DNA from 3 places in the Pseudoalteromonas sp. MMG022 genome. Region 3 is predicted to be linked to each of the others. Evidence: predicted binding sites of a transcription regulator. Region 3 holds the regulator's gene; each other region holds the start of a gene.
The links. Region 3 encodes FliA, which starts transcription of late flagellar genes. Its sites were predicted from a motif close to CTAAAGNTNNNNNNNNNNNNGCCGATA; they were not measured.
Positions count from the first base shown of each region.

Region 1: L1070_RS09545 (VC2046/SO_2500 family protein) is a predicted target of FliA. The motif match lies at 4,417-4,443, and genes of this name have one in related genera.
Region 2: pomA (flagellar motor protein PomA) is a predicted target of FliA. The motif match lies at 1,430-1,456, and genes of this name have one in related genera.

Region 1 covers NZ_JAKFZQ010000008.1:116,887-124,308, reverse strand. The annotation lists gene L1070_RS09585 (PilZ domain-containing protein) at 1-206, shown strand, start outside; gene L1070_RS09580 (class I SAM-dependent methyltransferase) at 300-1,490, opposite strand; gene L1070_RS09575 (HD domain-containing protein) at 1,680-2,306, shown strand; gene L1070_RS09570 (ion channel) at 2,322-3,302, opposite strand; gene L1070_RS09565 (YgjP-like metallopeptidase domain-containing protein) at 3,394-4,065, shown strand; tRNA gene L1070_RS09560 (tRNA-Tyr) at 4,072-4,156, opposite strand; tRNA gene L1070_RS09555 (tRNA-Tyr) at 4,175-4,259, opposite strand; tRNA gene L1070_RS09550 (tRNA-Tyr) at 4,281-4,365, opposite strand; gene L1070_RS09545 (VC2046/SO_2500 family protein) at 4,478-4,999, shown strand; gene L1070_RS09540 (YchJ family protein) at 5,010-5,468, opposite strand; gene L1070_RS09535 (SulA-like leucine-rich domain-containing protein) at 5,481-5,918, opposite strand; gene L1070_RS09530 (sel1 repeat family protein) at 6,085-6,534, opposite strand; gene L1070_RS09525 (NCS2 family permease) at 6,654-7,422, shown strand, end outside.
Region 2 covers NZ_JAKFZQ010000017.1:1,872-9,293, forward strand. The annotation lists gene L1070_RS14830 (flagellar motor protein MotB) at 1-535, opposite strand, end outside; gene pomA (flagellar motor protein PomA) at 541-1,308, opposite strand; gene L1070_RS14840 (exodeoxyribonuclease VII small subunit) at 1,634-1,876, shown strand; gene ispA ((2E,6E)-farnesyl diphosphate synthase) at 1,880-2,767, shown strand; gene dxs (1-deoxy-D-xylulose-5-phosphate synthase) at 2,890-4,749, shown strand; gene L1070_RS14855 (DUF962 domain-containing protein) at 4,794-5,093, shown strand; gene L1070_RS14860 (ligand-binding sensor domain-containing diguanylate cyclase) at 5,090-7,422, opposite strand, start outside.
Region 3 covers NZ_JAKFZQ010000003.1:224,831-232,252, reverse strand. The annotation lists gene L1070_RS04280 (ParA family protein) at 1-111, opposite strand, end outside; gene L1070_RS04275 (chemotaxis response regulator protein-glutamate methylesterase) at 176-1,309, opposite strand; gene L1070_RS04270 (chemotaxis protein CheA) at 1,386-3,581, opposite strand; gene L1070_RS04265 (protein phosphatase CheZ) at 3,595-4,377, opposite strand; gene cheY (chemotaxis response regulator CheY) at 4,398-4,781, opposite strand; gene L1070_RS04255 (RNA polymerase sigma factor FliA) at 4,821-5,555, opposite strand; gene L1070_RS04250 (MinD/ParA family protein) at 5,558-6,418, opposite strand; gene flhF (flagellar biosynthesis protein FlhF) at 6,411-7,422, opposite strand, start outside.

The DNA.
Region 1 (7,422 bases), on a different contig from region 3:
TTGAAGGTAAATGCCATGACCTAAGTGCAACTGGGTTGTCGATAGAAGTCAGTGAGCCTGTTGAACCGAATACCATGATGGAAGTACACATTAACTCGTCCAGCACAGCTATCCCACCATTGAATGCTCATGCCAACGTAGTACGTTGTGCGCAAGAGCAAGATGGTCAGTATATATTAGGCTTGGAAATCACTCAGTTTAACTGATGTTCAGAACAGCTTAGCTTTGGTCACGATGCTAAAGGTGTGCAAGCACACCTTTAGCAAATGCAATTAACCTTAAATGGGGTTAATTATCCGCTAATACACCTTACAGATTAACCCTTTAAGATAAAATCCTTCTGGATAGTTGCCTGAAATCGGGTGATCTGCCGCTTGATTTAGACGCTCCATAATCAGTAGTTCTTTGCCAGCATCGAGGGCCGCATCCGCTACCACCTTTTGAAACAGGTTTTGTTCCATAAGGCCAGAGCATGAGAAGGTTAATAACGTTCCGCCGGGCTTGAGGATTTGCATCGCTATCATGTTTATGTCTTTATAGCCACGACATGCACCAGTGAGCTGAGCTTTACTTTCGGCGAATTTTGGTGGGTCCATGACAATTGTGTCGAACTGACGACCTTCGTCGCGATACTGCCTGAGCAGCTTAAAGACATCTTGCTTAACAAATTCTGCTTTTGAGAGGTCTAGATTATTGTGTTCGACATTGCGCTTAGCGGTATCCAGCGCAGGTTGAGAGACATCGACATTAATAACCTTGTCACAACCTCCGCGTAGCGCGTACAAGCCAAATGTGCCAGTGTAACAGAAACAGTTCAGGACCGTTTTGCCTTTAACAAAGCGCTCTAATGCCGCGCGACTGTCTCTTTGATCAAGATAGAACCCTGTTTTATGGCCATTGATGATATCAACCTCAATTTTCAAGCCATTCTCTTCAATGAGTACAGGTTCTGCAGGTGCATCACCCCATAGTGCGCCCGTGGTTTTTTCTAGGCCTTCTTTTTTACGCACATCGACATCTGAACGTTCATAAATGTAGCAATCAGGAAATAGCTCTCTCAGTGCCATAAGTAAGTCACCTTTATGACGTTCAGCACCTGCACTGAGCAATTGACACACTATATAGTTGTCGAATTTATCAATGGTAATTCCTGGTAAGCCATCAGATTCCGCTGCACTTAGTCGAAATCCTGTTAATCCACCCTCTTCAATGGTCTGTTGGCGAGCATCCAGCGCACGACGTAGCCTTTTGACAAAAAACTCGGTGTCAATCTGCTCGTTCTGATCAAAACTCCACACGCGGGCACGAATTTGTGAATCTGGACTATAAGCCGCAGTTGCAAGATATTGCCCATCATGGGTATAAATGGTGACCGTATCACCTAAGGCTGGTTTGCCCTTTATTTTCTTGATTGCTTTAGAGAAAATCCACGGGTGCTTACGTTTTAGCGACTTTTCTCGACCGGGCTGTAAATACAGGGCACAAGACATAAAAATTCCTTACTCAATAGAATGCTTGCCATTTTAGTGAAGGGCATGCCAACATACAATCTTAACCTATTAATATTGGCCAGCTAGGGCCTTGAGCTGTTAAATTGTGGGTTATGAATTGTGGCTATGTACGTCATCAATTGAACTGAGAATCCGCTAATAAATTTATAAAAGTCATAAGAGAATGTAATGCATAACATTGAACAGGCATGTAAAAGCTTTATGTTAAACAGCGTCTTTGCTGATACGGCCCATGATTTAACGCATGTTGAAAGAGTGGTTAAAACTGCCAAGCAGCTCGCTGAGCAAGAGCAGGCAGATTTGGCTGTAGTGTTACCGGCTGCATGGCTACATGACTGTGTTGCCGTAGCTAAAAATCATCCTGATAGAGCGAAAGCCTCAAAAATGGCAGCGGACAAAGCTGTGACGTTTCTTCAGTCAGTTGGTTATGATGAGTCTAAACTCAATGCGATTCATCACGCAATCGTAGCTCATAGCTTTAGCGCCAATGTCACGCCTGAAACCTTAGAGGCTAAAATTGTTCAAGATGCGGATAGAATGGATGCGTTAGGCGCAATCGGTGTGAGCCGTTGTATGAAAGTAGGAGGGGCCATTGCTCGCCACTTATATCATCCCGAAGATCCATTTTGTGAGCGCCGTGAAGCGGATGATATGCGTTATACGCTAGATCACTTTTTTATTAAACTGCTACATATTGCTGAGCAAATGCATACTCCTTCAGCCAAAGAGGAAGCGCGTAAACGAACTGACTTCATGCGTGCATTCTTAGAGCAGTTAAAACAAGAGATTGCCTAATTCGTTATATGTATGTCATCGAGTCATGCGCTTTACAAACACAACCACGAATAGGGCTAACGAGAAGCTGCCGGTAAAGGCCTCAACGGCGGCAATAAATCGCGAGAACCCAATGGGTGTGATATCTCCATACCCTAATGTCGTAAATGTCACAACGCTGAAATAGAAGCTGTTCAGCAGAGCGCCGATATTGTCAGAGAAGCTGTTGGCAAAGTCTAACTGTAGGCGTTGCTCGTCGTAGGTTACGCCGAATATAAAGTACATTAATGCACAAAATACGATCATCGTTAAACTGAAACGGATGACGTTTTCTGGTTTTTCTCCATAGCCGCAGAGTAAATTGATAAAACTAGAAACAATGCGCCTTTGTGAAAACTTAGGGTATTGCTGGTGGCGCATCCGTAGTTCTTGATAGGTGAATTTGCCAGCCATTTCAAATAAACCTTGTTGCTCAGCGCCTTTTCTGAGTGAACGATATATTTCCTCAGACTGTAAAAATAAGTCATTAGCGTCATCAATACGTTTTTCTTTTAAAGCGTTAAAGGCTTGTTGCTCTTGTAATAGCTTGTCACCTAAATATAGGTTGTCGATACGGGTATTATTGAGTTTAATTCCCAGCAGGTTTGTGCCCTCAAGGTGGCAGCAATGTAGATTAGCCTCTCTTAAATCTGCTTTCATTAAAGAAGCATGGCAAAATGTATTATTAAACAGGTGAGCACCTTGTAAATTTGCGCGATAAAAGTTGCTGTACGACAAATCATAGCCATTGTGATCACCAAACTTCACTAAATTAAGCCCTTCGAGGTTTGCGCGCTTTAACTCTAAGCCATGCAGTAGACCGCCACGTTTGGCGTAGCGCTCTAGTTTTTGAGTAAGCTCTAAGCCACTTTTGTCAAATTTAGCATCGTGCCAAAAACAAAGTCCTGAACCCATATCAATCTCTTGGCATTTATGACCGTCGGGTGATTTATATTGACAACATGGTTTATCACTCATAGATATCTGATCTCTTTAGCCATTTATTTTTATAGATTAGCAGCTAATTGGCGCGGTAGAATGACTGCAAGAAAACTTTTTTTAATTGAAGATGTTTGAATATCAGCTAAAACTCAGCAAAAGACGTAAGACAGTTGCATTAAAGGTTACGGATACAGGCGTTCATGTGTATGCGCCATATGGTGCATGTATCACGGAAGTTGAGCGGTGGTTAAGCACTAAAAAGTCTTGGGTAGAAGCTCAACAAACAAGACTCGCGATTGGTGTACAAATACAAATACCTTGGCAGAGCAATAAGGTAATGATCTTTGGTGAAGCGTTTGAGTTTTTATTTGGCACTTGTAATTATATTGATCATCAAAAAAAGCAGGTTGTTATCAAAACCTCCACACGCTCTTCAGTCAAATCAATCAGAGCTCAGCTCATAAAGTTGCTGGCAGTTGAGCTTGAACAGTACGTAGATAGCAAATTACATCACTTTAGTACACAAATGAATGCGCCTGTAGCAACTGTAAAATTCAGAGAGTATAAAAGCCGTTGGGGAAGTTGTTCGAGTCAGTACGCACTTACATTCAACGTGTTGCTCGCTGGTGCGCCAAAGAGAATGATTGATTATGTGATGGTGCATGAGTTAGCGCACTGTCATGTTTTATCGCATAACAAGGCGTTTTGGCAGCTTGTCGGTAAATATGACCGAGATTATAAACAAGCGGTAAAATGGTTTAGAGAAAATGCTAAGCAGTTATTTATAGCTAAAGAATAAAAGAGATGGTGGAGGGGGCTGGATTCGAACCAGCGAAGGCAGTGCCGTCAGATTTACAGTCTGATCCCTTTGGCCGCTCGGGAACCCCTCCTCAGTGGAGCATACAATTTGGTGGAGGGGGCTGGATTCGAACCAGCGAAGGCAGTGCCGTCAGATTTACAGTCTGATCCCTTTGGCCGCTCGGGAACCCCTCCAAATTGTATTTGTGTTGTTGATGGTGGAGGGGGCTGGATTCGAACCAGCGAAGGCAGTGCCGTCAGATTTACAGTCTGATCCCTTTGGCCGCTCGGGAACCCCTCCTAAACAACGGCGGTGATAATATCAAAGTTTTTTATTAAGTAAAGAAAACTGCTAAAGAAATTTAAAAAAATGCCGATAAAAGTCTAGTTCAGTAATTAATTGGCGAAACTCTATGCAATTTGATGTGGTATTAACCAGAGAAGACCAACTTGGTAACGCACTTTCGGTGAGTGTGACCGAGCACCGTCGTGCTGATTTTTCCATGTTACTGGCAATGCTTTCTCAAGACGCCTTAGAATTTAGTCAATTTCATTTACCAGAGTCAGAACTGAATGAAGCTGATCTGAGTGAGTTAGCACTTAAGAAGGAACTACAAATTGGCCCTCAGCAAGCACTGGCACCAGAAACATACGATATGTTGATAGGTCAAAACAATGCGTCGCGATTAGCACAAAGCAGTTTAACAACTTTAAAACTGCAACAGTGCCTGTCGCCAGAGCCGTTGGCAATACGCAATGACAAAACGCATATTCCACTAGAGGTAGTGGATAATTGTGAAATAGCGGTAAGGAAGCGCTTGGAATCAATTAAAAGTGGCACTTCAATAGAAGAAAAACCCGCTATGAATGCAGCGGGCTTTTACGATCAGCTTGCTAGCGGACAGATGCAAAGTGCGTTGCAGCTCACCGCTTAAGTAATGTCTATCAGGTGCTATGGCACTTTTTAAACTTTTTACCACTGCCACAAGGGCACATGTCATTTCTACCCAGTTTAATTTCAGGTGTCTGATAAATGTGGCCGTCTAAATACTTCCATAAACCGTCTTCTAAAATAAAATTTGACAACTCATGAAGCGCACAGGCTTTGTTGTCTGCAATATATGTAGCTTGAAACTCAACAAAGCTGCCATCATTTGTATCACCAACCGATAATACCTCTAACTTAATAAAGTCAACGACATCGGCAAATGCCAAAATATCTTCAACACTATGATGCTTTTGTTCTTCTTGAGCGTAAGTTGCTCTTATGTATTGAGCATTTTTTACCACATATGCGCTATAGCGCGAGCGCATAAGCTGTTCTGCTGTTTTAGGAGTTTGTGCTCCTGAAATAAAAGGTTCGCAACATTGTTGGAAAGGCGCTTCACTTGAGCAATAACACATCACTGATACACATTAAGACATAAATGCAGGCATTGTACACTTTTCTGGTTGCTTAGTATGAGAAAAACAGAAAATTTCAGTGTTCGTGTTGGGTAAATTCATCCTACTTAGTTCATTGGCACTGAGAACGTCCGTCCAAGTGATCACGGCTGCAAAATTACCATTGTTTAGCGCAGAAGATAAAACGTAGCTTAAATCGACAATATGCTTTCTTCTAATCACTAATAATTTCTTGGTATCAACAGAGCAGCTATCTATCATTGCTTTATTTGGTACATTATCGGGCGCGATTAACAGTGTCCACCCTTGTTTTTGATTACATTGATGAACAATTTTGAGTAATGCTAAACTTGCACAAATATCATCTTCTGTTGTCACATGATGGACATTACTTACCGGTGACTTTGGTAAACCTGAAGTAATTTCTAAAACTGAACTTGTTTGCAACATAATCAACTCACTGGTGTTATATACAGTATTTGTATACAGTAGTTTATACAGTAATTAGATGCAAGCGAAAATTGTCACTTTTTTATACAAATATACAGCTATGGGTGAGGAAAAGTGCATGAATGCTTGTCAAGTCTATGAAATTTAATATAAAAAAGTGGCTAGATTACGACTGGATAAAGGTTAACTGATGTATTTGTTCGTACAGTGTTGCGGCATAACAGTGCGCATCTTTAATGCGCTTGGTAGTTAAGTGCGGCTTTAGTTGTTCTATCATAGCACTGGCGGCCTCCATACCCTGACTTTGTGCGAGCACCAACCAAGCCATCGCATGGAAGGGGCTTTGTGGCACCCCTTGTCCTTTAACAAAGAGTAAGCCAAGGTAAAACTGCGCTTTATAATTGCCAGACATAGCAGACATACGGAACCACTTCGCAGCAAGCGGAAATGCTTGCTCTTTGAGATAATACAAGCCTTTTTTAAAAGCGATTTGAGGATCATTGTCCTGGGGTAACTGGGCGTCACTGCTAATCGGAGAAGTTACAAAGTCCAATACATTAAGCAGCTGCTGCTCTAAATCTTGGCTTGCTGAATTTTCGAATTGATCTCGTTCCATAGTATAACCGCAATAATAAGCCCATTAGCAAGTGTAGCTGAATTCTAACTAATTTGTCCGAATAAACCAGTAGTTTATGTTAAAATCCAAACACTTGTTTCCAATTTAAAACCTTAACTATGTTAGAACGGTTATTCAATATACGCCAGCAAGGCTCTAGTGTGAAAACAGAGATAGTTGCTGGGTTAACCACATTTGTAACTATGGTCTATATCATCTTTGTAAACCCACCGATGTTAGCCGAAGCGGGGATAGACCTTGGCGCAGCATTTGTCGCAACCTGTGTCGCGGCAGCCATTGGCTGTTTTATTATGGGCTTTTGGGCCAACTACCCACTGGCACTGGCACCGGGAATGGGGCTGAACGCATTTTTCACCTATGGTGTGGTGCTTGGCATGGGGCACAGTTGGCAATCTGCATTGGGAGCGGTCTTTTTATCTGGGTGTCTATTCTTATTGCTCAGTATTTTTAAAATACGAGAGTGGGTGATTCAGGCCATTCCTTTGGTCTTAAAACAGGCTATTGCAACAGGAATTGGCGCATTTTTAGCGCTTATTGCATTGAAAAATGCTGGTATTATTATCGCCAGTCCGGCCACTTTGGTACAGCTTGGAGACATTACTCAGGCGGGCCCATTGCTGGCAATATTGAGCTTTTTTATTATCGCTGCTCTGATGTTCAGAGAGGTGAAAAGTGGAGTGTTGATCAGCATATTCGTTGTCACTGCAATAGCATTAAGCATGGGGTTGGTGTCATATCAGGGGGTGATATCTGCCCCACCGAGTGTTGTACCAACTATGATGCAACTGGATGTTGCCAGCGCATTGGAGTTATCTATGCTCAGTGTGGTGTTTGCGTTTTTGTTCGTTGACTTGTTTGATACGTCAG
Region 2 (7,422 bases), on a different contig from region 3:
TTTGTTGGCCCAGAGATTCAAGCTCTATTGCTCCATCCATGATTTGCTTTTCCATCTGCTGAGCAATTTTTTTAACGAGTTCATTGACCTGCTCTTGCTCTGCCGCCGCGATCGCTTGTGTCATAGCCTGTTCTTGCGACGTGCTCTGCGACTCACCACCGCGTTTGTTACCGCGCTGCTCCTGACGTCCCCCAGCCGAGCTTTCTTCACCGGCTTGGAACTCTAGCATTTGTTGGGTCATCTCAACGGTTTGCTGTTGAATTGTTTCGATTGGTGTTGGTTCGGGTTTGCCTGGGGTAAACTCCATGGCGATCACACTGGTCCCCTTTGGAATATCTTTAACTTCAATTTTATTTTGTACACCAAATGCGAACTTCATTGAGCCTGCAATTTGCTTGAACTTCAATACATCCATTTCTGAAAAAGCCAGCAATAGCACGAAAAAGCACATGAGTAGCGACATTAGATCGGCAAATGTTCCCATCCACGCAGGCAAACCTGGGGGCGGACATTTACACTCTTTCTCGTCAGACATAGTCGCTATTCCTCTTTCTCATGAAGACGTTTTGACTCTGGCAAGTAGTTTTTCAGAATTCCTTCAATAACTTTAGGGTTTTGACCGTCTTGAATGCCCAAGATCGCATCTAGAATTAATCTTTGATTTAGCTCTTCTTCGTCTTTACGCAGCTCTAATTTTGATTGAATAGGAATGGCCACAACGTTGGCCAAAAATGCGCCATAAAGTGTTGTTAAAAGTGCCACCGCCATCGCAGGGCCGATGGCTTTAGGGTCATCCATATTAGATAACATGGCAACCAAACCAATGAGTGTACCTATCATCCCCATCGCCGGTGCGATATCACCGAGCTTTTTAAATAGTTGTGCACCAGATTCGTGACGGTCAGAAGTTAGCGAGATGTCTTTTTGTAATGTCGCTCTGACCACATCCGCATCGTGGCCATCCACTAACATATCGACCCCTTTGCGCATAAACGAATTGGGTATATCTGCCTCTTCTAACGCTAAGAACCCGCCTTTACGTGCTGAGTCAGCTAACTCGACCGCTTTTTCAATTAACTCCTCAGGGGTTTCTATTTTGAACATGAACGCTTTGCCAACAACTTTGCCGATGGCAAAAAACTTAGACATAGAAAAGTTTGCTAATACGATAAATAATGAACCACCAAACACGATGACGCCCGACGCAGCGTCAGCAAACATGACTATCTCACCGTCACTACTCATGAACATGGACATAATAATCAGGCCTATTGCGCCCAGGATCCCAATAACGGTTGCTAAATCCACATACCCTCCAGAGAGTCTTATCTATTCTAAATTATTGCTAAGATGTCCAATGTCAAAATACATTCAAAACATATGCCATTTTTTATTGTAAAGAGTGCAATGCTTTTACTAAGCTCTTGTTTATCGGCAAGCTACTGAATATCTTAAGTCAATTATATTAAAAAGCACCGAAATTGCGAATCACTCTTTGGTACAAAAACCGATAACTTAAGTGTCACTGTATCGCAAAATAGTCCTGCAAACTTTGACCTCGCACCACAATGGCCCTAGAATTGGGCTCTTAAATTCATTTAGTCTTAAATTGGTTAGGAAACGAGACATCATCATGGCAACAAAAAAACCAGAAAATCTGAGTTTTGAAGAAGCAATGGCCGAATTAGAGGGAATTGTTCACTCTATGGAACAAGGTTCACTCACTCTTGAACAATCACTAAAACAGTTTGAGCGTGGTATTGCTTTGGCTAACTCTTCGACCAACAAGCTGCAACAAGCCGAACAAAAAGTCTCAATTCTTATGGCCAATGATACGCACAGTGAAACCGTACCATTTCAAGGTGACGTGGAATAGACCGTGCAATTACAAGAACAACTACAAGATACCCAATCGCGTCTAGCGGCATTTATCGCCAATTACTTTGCTCAACCGCTAGATACTGATGAGACCGTTAAAGCTGCGACTTACTACAGCATTAATAATGGTGGTAAAAGGCTTAGGCCTTTTTTAGTTTACGCAACAGGTAAAATGTTTGGCGCAGCGCTGGAAGATTTAGACGTAGCCGCCGCCGCGCTGGAGTGCATTCACAGCTATTCGTTGGTACACGATGATTTACCCGCCATGGATGATGACGACCTGCGTCGAGGTAAACCGACCTGCCACATCGCCTTTGATGAAGCACAAGCGATCCTTGCAGGTGACGCGTTGCAAACCACCGCCTTCGAACTACTCAGCGAGCACCGCTTTAAAGTCGCTTGTGAGCAACAAATTAAAATGATCAATGCGCTGGCGAAAGCCGCAGGACTACAAGGTATGATCGGTGGTCAGGCGCTCGATTTAGCGGGAACAGACAACGCTATATCACTTGCAGATCTGGAGCGTATTCACCGCCTAAAGACCGGCGCCTTGCTCGGTGCGGCCATTGAGCTTGGCGCATTATGCTCGCCCAATGTCAGCGACAAGGCCCTTAGTGCGTTGCGTTTGTATGCAAAAAATATTGGGTTAGCATTTCAGGTGCAAGACGATATCCTTGATATTGAAGGGGATACTGAGTCTTTAGGTAAGCCTAAAGGTTCTGATATTGAGAACAAAAAGTCTACCTACCCTGCATTACTGGGATTGGATGGTGCCAAGCAAAAAGCCCACAGCTTAATTCAGCAAGCGCTAAGCGCTTTAGAAGAGGTAGAACAAGATACCGAAGTTCTGGCAAGCTTAGCTCACTATATTATTGAGCGGAAATATTAAAAGTCGCTCACTTAGTCTAAATTCATGACAAATTAATGGCTAATTTGCATAAAATAAATAAAATTAACCGCAGCCTTTGTATATAATTGTGCGAAGTTTGCGTAGGACAAATAATCGATACGATGAAATTGGATAGTAGCAAGTACCCCTTATTAACTTTGGTTGATGAACCAAAGCAACTGCGACAGTTACCGCAGCACAAACTTAGCACGCTCAGTGATGAGCTGAGAGATTACTTATTAAACTCAGTATCACAAAGCAGTGGTCATTTTGCTTCAGGGTTAGGCACGGTTGAGCTCACAGTGGCTTTACATTACGTCTATAACACCCCTGAGGATCGTTTGATTTGGGATGTTGGGCACCAAGCTTATCCACATAAAATTTTAACGGGTCGTCGCAGCAAAATTCACACGATCCGTCAAAAAGATGGTTTACACCCATTTCCTTATAGAGAAGAAAGTGAGTACGACACATTCAGTGTTGGCCACTCAAGTACCTCTATTTCTGCTGCGTTAGGCATGTCCATCGCTGCGCAAAAAGAAGGCAAAGGTCGAAAAACCGTTGCAGTAATAGGTGATGGCGCCATCACCGCAGGTATGGCATTTGAAGCAATGAATCATGCTGGTGATATTAAATCAGATATGCTGATAGTGCTGAATGATAATGAAATGTCTATCTCTGAAAATGTCGGCGCGCTAAACAACCATTTTGCACGAATTTTATCGGGTAGTTTCTATACCAATATTCGTGAAGGCAGTAAAAAGCTACTATCAGGCGTACCACCAGTCAAAGAGCTCGCCAGCCGCATGGAAGAGCACTTAAAAGGCATGGTTATACCGGGCACTTTCTTCGAGGAGCTAGGGCTCAATTACATCGGCCCAATTGACGGTCACGATGTTAACATGTTGGTTGATACGCTGCGCAATATGCGTAATTTGAAAGGTCCTCAGCTGCTGCATATCAAAACCCAAAAAGGTAAAGGTTATAAACCTGCTGAAGCCGATCCGATTGGCTATCATGCGGTGCCAAAATTCGATCCTAGTGTTCATAGTTTGCCAAAATCGAAACCTGGCGCGCCAACATTCTCTAAGGTTTTTGGCGAATGGCTATGTGATCAAGCCGCTGATGATAAAAGGCTAATGGCTATCACGCCTGCTATGCGTGAAGGCTCTGGTATGGTGCGCTTCTCAAAAGAGTACCCCGAGCAATATTTTGATGTTGCTATCGCTGAACAGCACGCTGTAACACTGGCTGCGGGTTTTGCCTGTGAGGGGTTAAAACCAGTTGTAGCTATCTATTCAAGTTTCTTACAACGAGCCTACGATCAATTGATCCACGATGTCGCATTACAGAACTTACCTGTGCTGTTTGCTATCGACCGTGCAGGTGTAGTTGGTGCTGATGGTGAAACACACCAAGGCGCATACGATTTAAGCTTTATGCGCTGTATCCCTAATATGGTTATCATGACGCCCAGTGATACTAACGAGTGTCGTCAGATGCTTCATACCGGCTATAACTATAACGGCCCAGCCGCAGTGCGTTACCCAAGAGGTAGCGCCGGAGACGCTAACGTGCAACAGGACATGCAAAAGCTACCCATTGGCAAAGCAAACCTGTTAAGAAGCGCTCAGAAGATTGCCATACTTAACTTTGGCACTTTGCTACACAATGCAAAACTTGCCGCTGAGCAATGCGATACCACGCTCGTTGATATGCGCTTTGTAAAGCCTCTGGATACCGAGTTATTGAGTGAACTTGCCAAAACACATGAGCACTTTGTCACCCTTGAGGACAATGCCATCGCAGGTGGCGCAGGCAGCGCTGTGAGCGAGTTTTTTGCAAGTATCGGAGTGACACCTAAAATCACTCACTTAGGTTTGCCCGATGAGTTTATCAAGCATGGGACACAGGATGAAATGCATGCACAGATGCACCTTGATGAACAAAGCATTTTGCAAAAAGTGCAAAAACTAGTATAAAAAAAGGAGCGTTGGCTCCTTTTTTTTATCTCTAGGGTTTATTCATGGACAAGCGATTTAAGTCATTTCAAGCGTTTTACCCATTCTATCTTGAACAGCATCAAAATCCATGGTGTCGAGCCTGTCACTACTTGGGTAGTACTTTGGTCATCATCACCTGCTTGGCGGCACTTTACTGGCAAAATCCCCTGTATTTACTCCTAGCCCCCTGCGCAGGATACGGATTTGCTTGGGTTGGTCACTTTGTGTTTGAACAAAACCGACCTGCGACCTTTACACATCCGTTTTATTCATTACTTGCTGATTGGCTGATGTATTGGCGATGGATAACCAGACAAGATTAGCGCATCCAAACTTTTACTTCTGCTAGACCATTACTTTGCAGTACTTCAAGTTGCGATTCGACATTACTGCTTTGCTCAAACTCAAAAGCGTCTAGTTGATCATCAAATATAATCGTTGCGGCACCATCACCACCGCGTTGTTTTACTTGGTGCAGTGCGATGTCAGCTAGGTTGACCGATGCCTCCCAACCAATCACTTGTCCTCCCAATAAAGGTAGTGGATACAATGACCACCCCATTGAGATACTCATAGACATTGACTTACCATTGGGCAGCATGAAATCAAAATCTGCGACGGCTTTGCATAGCTCCCTAGCATAGTTGTCCACATCATCACGTTTGAAGTCACGAAGAAGCAGTAAGAACTCATCACCACTCCAGCGCGCTACATAGTCTGAGCCCTGCGTTCTTGAGTTCAGTAAGGCTGCCATCTGCTGCAGACAGCTATCACCACCAATAGGCCCATAGGCGTCATTTACTTTACTGAACTTATCGATATTCAGTATCATCAACACCAGACTCTTGTTTTGCTGCTGTAACGACTGAGCATTACGCTGAAAGTGCTCGACATCTTTGGGGAGCTGATCGAATAAGAAACGACGACTACGCAGCCCTGTTAACTCATCGGTATGGCTTACCAGTTTTAATTGCGTATTAACCTGATTAAGCTTTTCATTGGCTTTTCTAAGTTCCGTAGTACGTTCGGCTACTAAATCCTCAAGCGCTTGATGCTTGCGTCTCTCCTGTGCTCTAAAAACCCAGAATATCAAATAGAATAAGAAGGCAAAGCCACAGGTGATCAACAGTCTAAAATACATGGTTTCATCAAACCGTCTAGGGATCGCTATCTCTACCTGTTTGGAAGTTGCCGCTTGCCAGTCTTGCCCTCGTCTTTTCGCCTGTAACTCAAATACATATGAGCCTGGTGATAAGTTGGTGTAAATAGCATCTTGACGGTTTGGGGTTTCACGCCAATCCCCACTTGTGATGCCATTGCTCAGCAGTCGATATCTAAATTCAATGCTTTGTGGCGCGTAAAAATCAATCGCGGTGTATTGCACTGTCAAGTCACGTTCCGAGGTATCAAGAAAAACCTTGTCTTTTAACGCATCACCAGCGATTCGACGTTCTGGTGTAAAAACAGCTTCCAATTTTAGCCGTAATTCATCAGAGCCAAATAGCTGCATGTTTTTGGGGATTTTAACCACACCTTGAGAGCTTGGATACCAGATAGCATCCGCTGTCTCCATAACCGCATCATGGCCAAACCCTGAGCAGCAACGGCTAGCTTTACCATCTAGCTGCCTGTCAAACTGGCTAATAACCTGATCAACCTTAAGGTTTGTGATTGGCCCTTTGAACTGAGCCACAGGCATACGATATACGCCTTTTTTTGTACCAACCCATACTTGACGAAGCTGCTTATCAAAATAGAGTGAGGTGATAGAGCCATATGGCAAACCATTTGATGCATCTAACTGATACCACTGGCCAGCAGCTGTGCGGTAAAACAGTCCGTCACTCCAAGATCCGATTAACGTCGCGACATCTTGAATATGAAAGATACTAGTAATATAAGCGGTTTCTAGTGATGTTTGACCACCCAGTTTTTCAATACCACGCTCGTTGTAGCGATACGCACCTTTATTCGTGCCGATAAAGCCAAACGTAGGAAAGTCCACTACAAAAGTCACGAATTGACTGCCTAGGAAGGTATTGTAATTAAATGGTGCTAACTCTGAATACTCCAATCGATACAGGCCGCGCCCCGTACCAAACCACAAACCGCCTTCATTGGAAGGGCTAATTGAAAACACCGGGTTTTGTCTTAACTCTCGATGTGGAAGGCTGCGAAGCTCCCCCCGCTCGTAGGTTAAAACTCCCCTGTCAGTGCCCATCAACAAAGCGTCTCCTTGAAACTCAAGGTCATTGACCGTAAGACGCTGTAAGCGATTCATATCAATCACTTGCTGATACTCATTGTTATCGTCTAAAACGCCTACGCCATAGCGATTTGCTACCCAGATTTGGCCATTGGGCGCGCGAGTAATGGCCGTGATCCCTTGATTGACGTCATCGCCAACCGAGTAACGCTCCACTTTTCCTGCATGTGCAAACCACAACCCCTCGTTGAGGCTTGCCAACCAAATGTTATTTTCTTTATCTTTAAAAATGTCAGAGAACCATACACTTTGCTCCGAAAGTACGGGGCGCACAGACTGCCACTCGCCTCGGCCTTCTCTAAACATCAAGTTATTAGAGGTCGATACCCAGACTCCACCTTCGCCATCACTCATAAACTTGTACACTGCGGTGTTGCCAATTTCAT
Region 3 (7,422 bases):
ATCTATCAACAACACACGCTTACCTTGGAGTGCTAAAATTCCCCCCAAGCTCACTGTAGTGGTCGTTTTCCCTACGCCCCCTTTTTGGTTTGCTACTGTCCAGATCTTCACGAGCTAATGCATTCTCCAAGTTTTGCGCTTATTTTTGTTGTTATTTGCTTACTGGCATCTACAGCTAACACCCAACCTCTTTGTTTAGCCTTGCAGCAACCTCTGGTAAAGCGATATGCTCAGATGCAAGGCCAGCATTAGCAACAGCTTGCGGCATTCCATACACAACACAGGTTTTTTCGTCTTGAGCCCAAATAGTTGCCCCCACTTGTTTGAGCATACGTGCACCATCACGCCCATCGGCCCCCATTCCCGTTAGGACGATTGCCAATACATCGCCATGATATGCCTTAGCAGCACTGGCAAATGTTACATCAACACTTGGCTTATAGGTGATACGTGGGCTATCGTCTTCAAAAACGCGGAGCGTCTTACTAGACCCCCTCGCTTCAACCATCATTTGCTGGCCACCCGGCGCTAAATAGGCAACGCCAGGCTCTAGACGATCGCCCTGCTGTGCTTCTTTGACTCTTATTTTACACAAGCTGTTCAAACGGCTGGCGAATGCGGGCGTAAACGCAGCAGGCATGTGTTGGATCAGCAATATCGGATGAGGAAAGTTGCTTGGTAGCTGCGTTAAAATAGTCTGTAATGCAACAGGACCACCTGTTGATGTACCAATTGCAACAACCTGATACTTCTTGCCCGACGCCTTAAGTGAAGCACTAGAACCACTTACGGGCGCAGCACGCTGAAACGTTCTATCCGGCTGACTAATACTGGTATTGCTATCAAGCTCTTGACTCGTGGCAGGCTTACTCGCTTGCCTTGTAGCAAAGGGACTGACAAATCGAGGTAAGCGGCGGCGACCAATCTCTTTTACTTTATTCTGTAAAGACTTTATTGCTTCTTCGCTATTGCGAGCAATATCTTCAAACTTCTTTGGTAGAAAATCCAATGCCCCTGCATCTAAAGCATCTAGAGTGGCACTTGCCCCTTCCCTAGTCAAAGACGAAAACATTAGGATTGGTGTAGGATTGGAGGCCATAATCTGTTTTACAGCACTAATACCATCCAATACCGGCATTTCCACATCCATGGTGATCACGTCAGGCTTTAACTGCGCGGCTTTTTCAACAGCTTCCTTACCATTAACGGCAAAATCAATCACCTTGATATCACTATCTAGCTCAAGAATTTCGCTCACTCTACGGCGAAAAAAACTTGAGTCATCAACTACTAACACTTTAACTGCCATTGGCACGCTCATTAAATATTCAGATCTAAAAAGTGGTGCGCAAGGCACCACTGTGTCTAACTCTTATTTAGAAACTCTACTTGCCCGCATAATGCTTGAGCATATTCGGCACATCTAAGATCAAAGCAATACCACCATCCGATGTAATAGTTGCCCCAGCCATACCAGGTGTGCCCTGTAAAAGAGCATCAAGAGGTTTAATTACAACTTCTTCTTGGCCTATCAAAGAATCAACAACGAAACCAACTTGCTTAGTTCCTATTTGTACTATAACTACGTGTCCGTGCGCTTTACGGGTTGTTCTGTCAGCACCTTTAACTAGCCAATGTTCCAGATAAAATAACGGAATCGCTTTTTCACGTACGATTATCGTCAACTGTCCGTCAACAATATTCGTCTTGGTTAAGTCTAAGTGGAAAATTTCACTAACACCGGCAAGCGGCAACGCAAATGTTTGCTCGCCTACAATGACCATGAGTGTTGGTAAAATAGCTAAGGTCAGCGGTACTTTTATTTCTAAAATAGTACCCACTCCTAACTCAGATTGGATATTAACTGAGCCATTGAGTTGGGTGATTTTAGTTTTTACCACATCCATGCCCACACCACGGCCTGAAATATCAGATATTTCTTCTTTGGTTGAAAAGCCCGGCGCGAAGATTAAGTTGTATGCCTCAGTGTCCGATAACCGACTAGCTTGGTCCGAATCTATCACGCCCTTACTAATTGCTATCTTCTTGAGCTTTTCAGGGTCCATACCCGCACCATCATCGCGAATGGTTAGCAAGATATGATCCCCCTCTTGAGATGCAGACAACGTCACAGTACCTGTACGTGATTTACCCGCGGCTTCACGTACGCTAGGCATTTCGATGCCGTGATCGACAGAATTACGCACAAGGTGAACAAGCGGGTCTGCCAGTGCTTCTACCAAGTTTTTATCTAAATCGGTGTCTTCACCTTCCAATACCAAGTTTATATCTTTTTTCAGGCTTCTAGCTAAGTCTCTAACAACTCGTGGGAAACGACCAAATACTTTTTTAATCGGCTGCATGCGCGTTTTCATTACCGCGCCTTGCAAGTCAGCCGTCACCACATCTAAATTTGAAATGGCCTTGCCCATCGCTTCGCTGTTGGTATTATTTGCCAAACTCACTAAACGATTACGTACTAATACCAGCTCACCCACCATGTTCATTATTTGATCAAGCCGCTTGGTATCTACGCGAACTGTGGTTTCAGCTTGAGCTGCTGGCGCTTTTTTCGCAGCTGCTTTATTTTCAGCAGCAGGAGCAGGAGCGCTCTTCGCCGCTGGCGCTGTAGGTTGAGAAGCCGCTGGTTTCACAGGTTGCGCTGGCTTTTCTGGTTCCTTAGGTTGCTCAACTTTAGGGGCTGCAGGCGGAGGTGCTGCATTTTCAACTGAACGCGGCGCAGTTCCTTTCCCATGAAGCTCATCTAATAACGCTTCAAATTCGTCGTCATTAATTTCATCATCGCTATTGCTTGTCGACTGAGTCTCAGGTTCGCTTGCTGCAGCAGCGGGAGCCGGTTGTGACTTACTAATTTCACCAAAGCTGCCAACACCATGTAACTCGTCTAACAGGCTATCAAATTCATCGTCAGTAATGTCACCGTCACTGTCTGTTTCATCACTGGTTGCCGTTTCACTCACTTTTGCGGGGCCATTACCCGCTCCATGTAACTCATCCAGTAAGCTTTCAAACTCATCTTCAGTGATTTCATCGATGCTACCGTCACCTTGGTTCGACTCAGTGACATCCGCATCCAGATCGAAGAAAATATCATCAGTGCCGACATCTTCGGTTGAGGGTTGTTCAGCTATAACTTCTTGTTGTGGAATATCAATGACTTCGTCTTCTGTTTGCGGCTTGCTAAGTTGATGAAGTGTTTCAAGTAGTGCAGGGTCGGCAGGTTCAGGTTGCTCTCGATTTTGAATATGCGCGAACATTTCATTAATCGTATCGAGGGATTGCAAAATGACATCCATTAATTCTGATGTAACTTTGCGTTGCCCTTGGCGTAGCACATCGAACACATTTTCAGCACCATGACAGGCATCAACCAGTTCGGTCATACTTAAAAATCCAGCACCACCTTTAACTGTGTGAAAACCACGGAAAATTGCGTTAAGCAGCTCTTTGTCTTCAGGGTTATTTTCTAACTCTACGAGCTGTTCAGACAGTAACTCAAGGATCTCTCCAGCTTCAACGAGAAAGTCTTGTAAGATATCTTCATCGACCTCAAAGCTCATGCATACTCTCCTATTAGAAGCCTAAACTTGACAGTAAATCATCCACTTCATCTTGACCTGAAACAACATCATCTCGCGCTTCAGCATCAATAATGGGACCTTCTGGCCCTGAAATTTCATTTACGTCAATATCAACCTCACTTTTCGCAGCGACCTGAGCTTCAGAACCTTTCTTCTTGCTCGGTAGCTCGTCCGTGGTGCCAAAAACGGTTAATAAATTAATTAGGCTATCTTCGACTTCTCTAACTAGCTCTATAACCCGACGAATAACTTGCCCTGTCAAATCTTGATAGTCTTGAGCCATTAATACATTTGTCATCAAACTTTGTAATTCATCTGTACGTGTTTGTGACCCCTGCATAAACTTGTCTAAATCGTGACATAAAGACTTAAACTCTCCTAGCTGAATGTCACGCCGCATAAGGCGGTCCCAAGTTGGTTTAATATTCGATAAGTCATCTGCTAGCTCTTGGGCTAACGGAAGACTCGCCTCAACTGCATCCATGGTTTTGTTGGCGGCATTTTCTGTCATTTCCATGACATAGTTTAAACGTTGTTTAGCATCGGGGATGGCATCAGTCGTCAAATCAGCAAGACGCGTGTCGAGTTCAAAGTTTTTCAAAGATTCATGCAGTTGGCGAGTTAATTTACCCACCTCAGCAAACAACTCTGATTGCTCTTTGTTGGCAGCTTCCAAAATTAATTGATCTGCCTTTTCTTGTTCACCTTGTTCCAAATAAGCAACTAGCTGCTTTGCCTGCTCAAGGCTGATCTGAGGCACAGAAGGCGTTGACATTAGCCTCTCCTTCTTATTAATTAGCCTAAACGTTCAAACACTTTTTCTAACTTAGTTTTCAGTGTTCCTGCTGTAAAAGGCTTAACGATATAACCATTAACCCCAGCTTGGGCAGCCGCTACGATTTGTTCTTTCTTTGCTTCCGCTGTTACCATCAACACTGGGATATGCTTAAGATTCTCATCTGCTCTAATCGCGCGCAGCAGATCTATCCCTTGCATACCAGGCATATTCCAATCAGTTACCACAAAATCAAAGTCTTGATTTTGTAGCATTGGAAGCGCAGTACTGCCATCGTCAGCTTCTTGTACATTGGTAAAGCCTAAATCTCTTAGCAGGTTTTTGATTATTCTCCTCATTGTAGAAAAATCATCAACCACGAGAATTTTCATGTTTTTATCCAAAACATCCTCCAGTGAGGTTTGAACCTATTATTTTTTACTCTAATTTACCCAGTCATTGATCTTGGCACGAAGCCTTATCATTGCCTGCCCATGAATTTGGCTAACACGAGATTCACTTACATCTAGTATCTGGCCGATTTCTTTTAAATTCATTTCATCGTTGTAATAAAGCGACAACACTAGGGCGTCTCTTTCTGGCAAAGATTTTATCGCTGCCACCAACGATTCGTTAAAGCGTTCATTTTTAACGTTATTAAATGGTTTGTCTAGCGATAAATCATTGTCTGCAGGCGAAATGACGTCTTCATCTACACCTAAGTCCTCAATACCTATAACTTTACTGGTATTTACATCATGTAGAATATGATGGTACTCATCCAGAGTAATAGCAAGTTTTTCAGCTATTTCAGTATCTTTTGGTTCTCGATTGAGGAGGGATTCAAGTTCAGCAATAGCTTCTGCAACCATGCGGCTTTTACGGTGCACTGAACGAGGTGCCCAGTCGCCTCGACGAATTTCATCCAGCATAGCGCCACGAATGCGAATGCCAGCAAAAGTCTCGAAACTTGCTCCCTTTGAGGCATCAAAGTTCTTGGTTGCTTCAATCAGACCAATCATGCCAGATTGCATCAAATCATCTAGCAAAATATTAGCAGGCAGCCGAGCCAATAAGTGACATGCCACTTTTTTTACAAGTGGCGCATGTCTCTCTACCACCTTATGTAGATGTTCTGATGTTTGATACCCCATCGCTTTACTCACCGATGATGCCATAGTTACCCATTGACAAGTTGTTCAATAAAAAACTCAAGATGCCCTGACGGTTGATGTGGAATGGGCCATTTCACGGCCTTGCTAGCTAGACCTCTAAATGCAACTGCTGCTGGTGAGTTAGGGAAGAGTTCTACGATGGTTTTTTGACGTCTTGAAGACTTCCGCATATTTTCATCAAACGGGATCGTTGCAACAAGTTCTAGAGCCACATCTAAAAACCTGTCTGTTACCTTAGACAGTTTAGCAAACAATTCCTGTCCTTCTCGTAAACTACGCACCATGTTAGCCACAATTTTAAATCTATAAACGCCATGCTCACGGCTTAATACTTTTATTAGTGCATAGGCATCAGTAATAGATGTTGGCTCATCACACACCACCACTACGACATCCTGTGCAGCACGAGAAAAGCTTAATACCATATCGGAAATACCTGCGGCAGTATCGACAATTAAGATATCAAACTCAGTATTGAGTTCACTAAATGCGCGAATTAAGCCAGCATGTTCAGCAGGCGTCAACTCCACCATGTTTTGTGAGCCCGATGTTGCAGGAACGATTTTTATACCAGCAGGACCTTCTACCAATATTTCGTCTAATTCGCATTCGCCCGACAAAACGTGTGACAAATTCTTTTCGACTCTTAAACCCAACATCACATCACAGTTTGCCAACCCCAAGTCGGCATCGAGTACCAATACCCGGTTTCCTTGCTGGCCCAGCGCAATTGCGGTATTCAAAGATACATTGGTTTTACCCACTCCGCCTTTACCGCCCGTTACCGCTATAACCTTAACACCGTGATTACTATTTTGACTCATTTTACGCAGGCCACTTGCTTGATCTAATACTGTGTTAATCATACATTCCTACTGTCTGAGACGCTACTGGTACAGGTCTCGAATGTTGTGCTTTTATTCTTTTTAAATACAATTGCTCAGCCTTTTTGACTAGCTTTTGTGCATTTGCTACGCGAATATCTTCTGGAACTCGCTGTCCATTGGTAAGATACCCTATTGGTAAACGATTTTGAATCGCTATACTAATAATCTCACCCAAACTTAGACACTCATCAAGTTTAGTAAAAATACAGCCAGTTAAGTTCACTTTTTGGAAATGGCGAACCGTCTCTTGTAACACGTGCATTTGTGAAGTCGCACTTAATACTAAATAACTACGAATGTCAACGCGAGTGCTACGCATTAAAGTATTCAACTGTTCGGTTAAACGCAAATCTCTTTGGCTCATTCCAGCTGTATCTATTAATACTAGTCGCTTATTGCGCAAGTGGTACAACACTTCAGCCAGTTCATTCGCATCTTTTACTTGCTTCACTGGACAGCCGATAATTCGACCATATGTAGAGAGCTGCTCATATGCACCAATACGATACGTATCGGTTGTAATTAGAGCTACTTTGTCAGCACCAAATTTCTGTGCGCCTAACGCTGCTAGTTTGGCAACAGTAGTCGTTTTGCCAACCCCTGTAGGTCCTACAAAAGCAAACACTCCACCTTGGCGAAGAATGTCGTTATTGGTCGTATGCATCTGGTTTACAACCATGTTAAGTAACGCATTCCAAGCTTCTTTGCGGGATACATCATCTGGAATAAAACACGCCATTTGTTCAGCTACATCAGCGTCAATACCCATTCCTTGTAGGCGGTCAATTAAGCATGCACGAGTCGGGTCGCGACGCGCCATCTCTTGCTTCATTAGGCCAGAAACTTGATGTTCAAGAAGTTGACGAATGGCATTCATTTCTTCACGCATGGATGACATTTCATCATGTTTAGGGTCGCTGTGCTCCATGTCATCACCAAAGCCAGATTCTAGTTCATCATCAAACTGCCAGTTTGATGTTTGT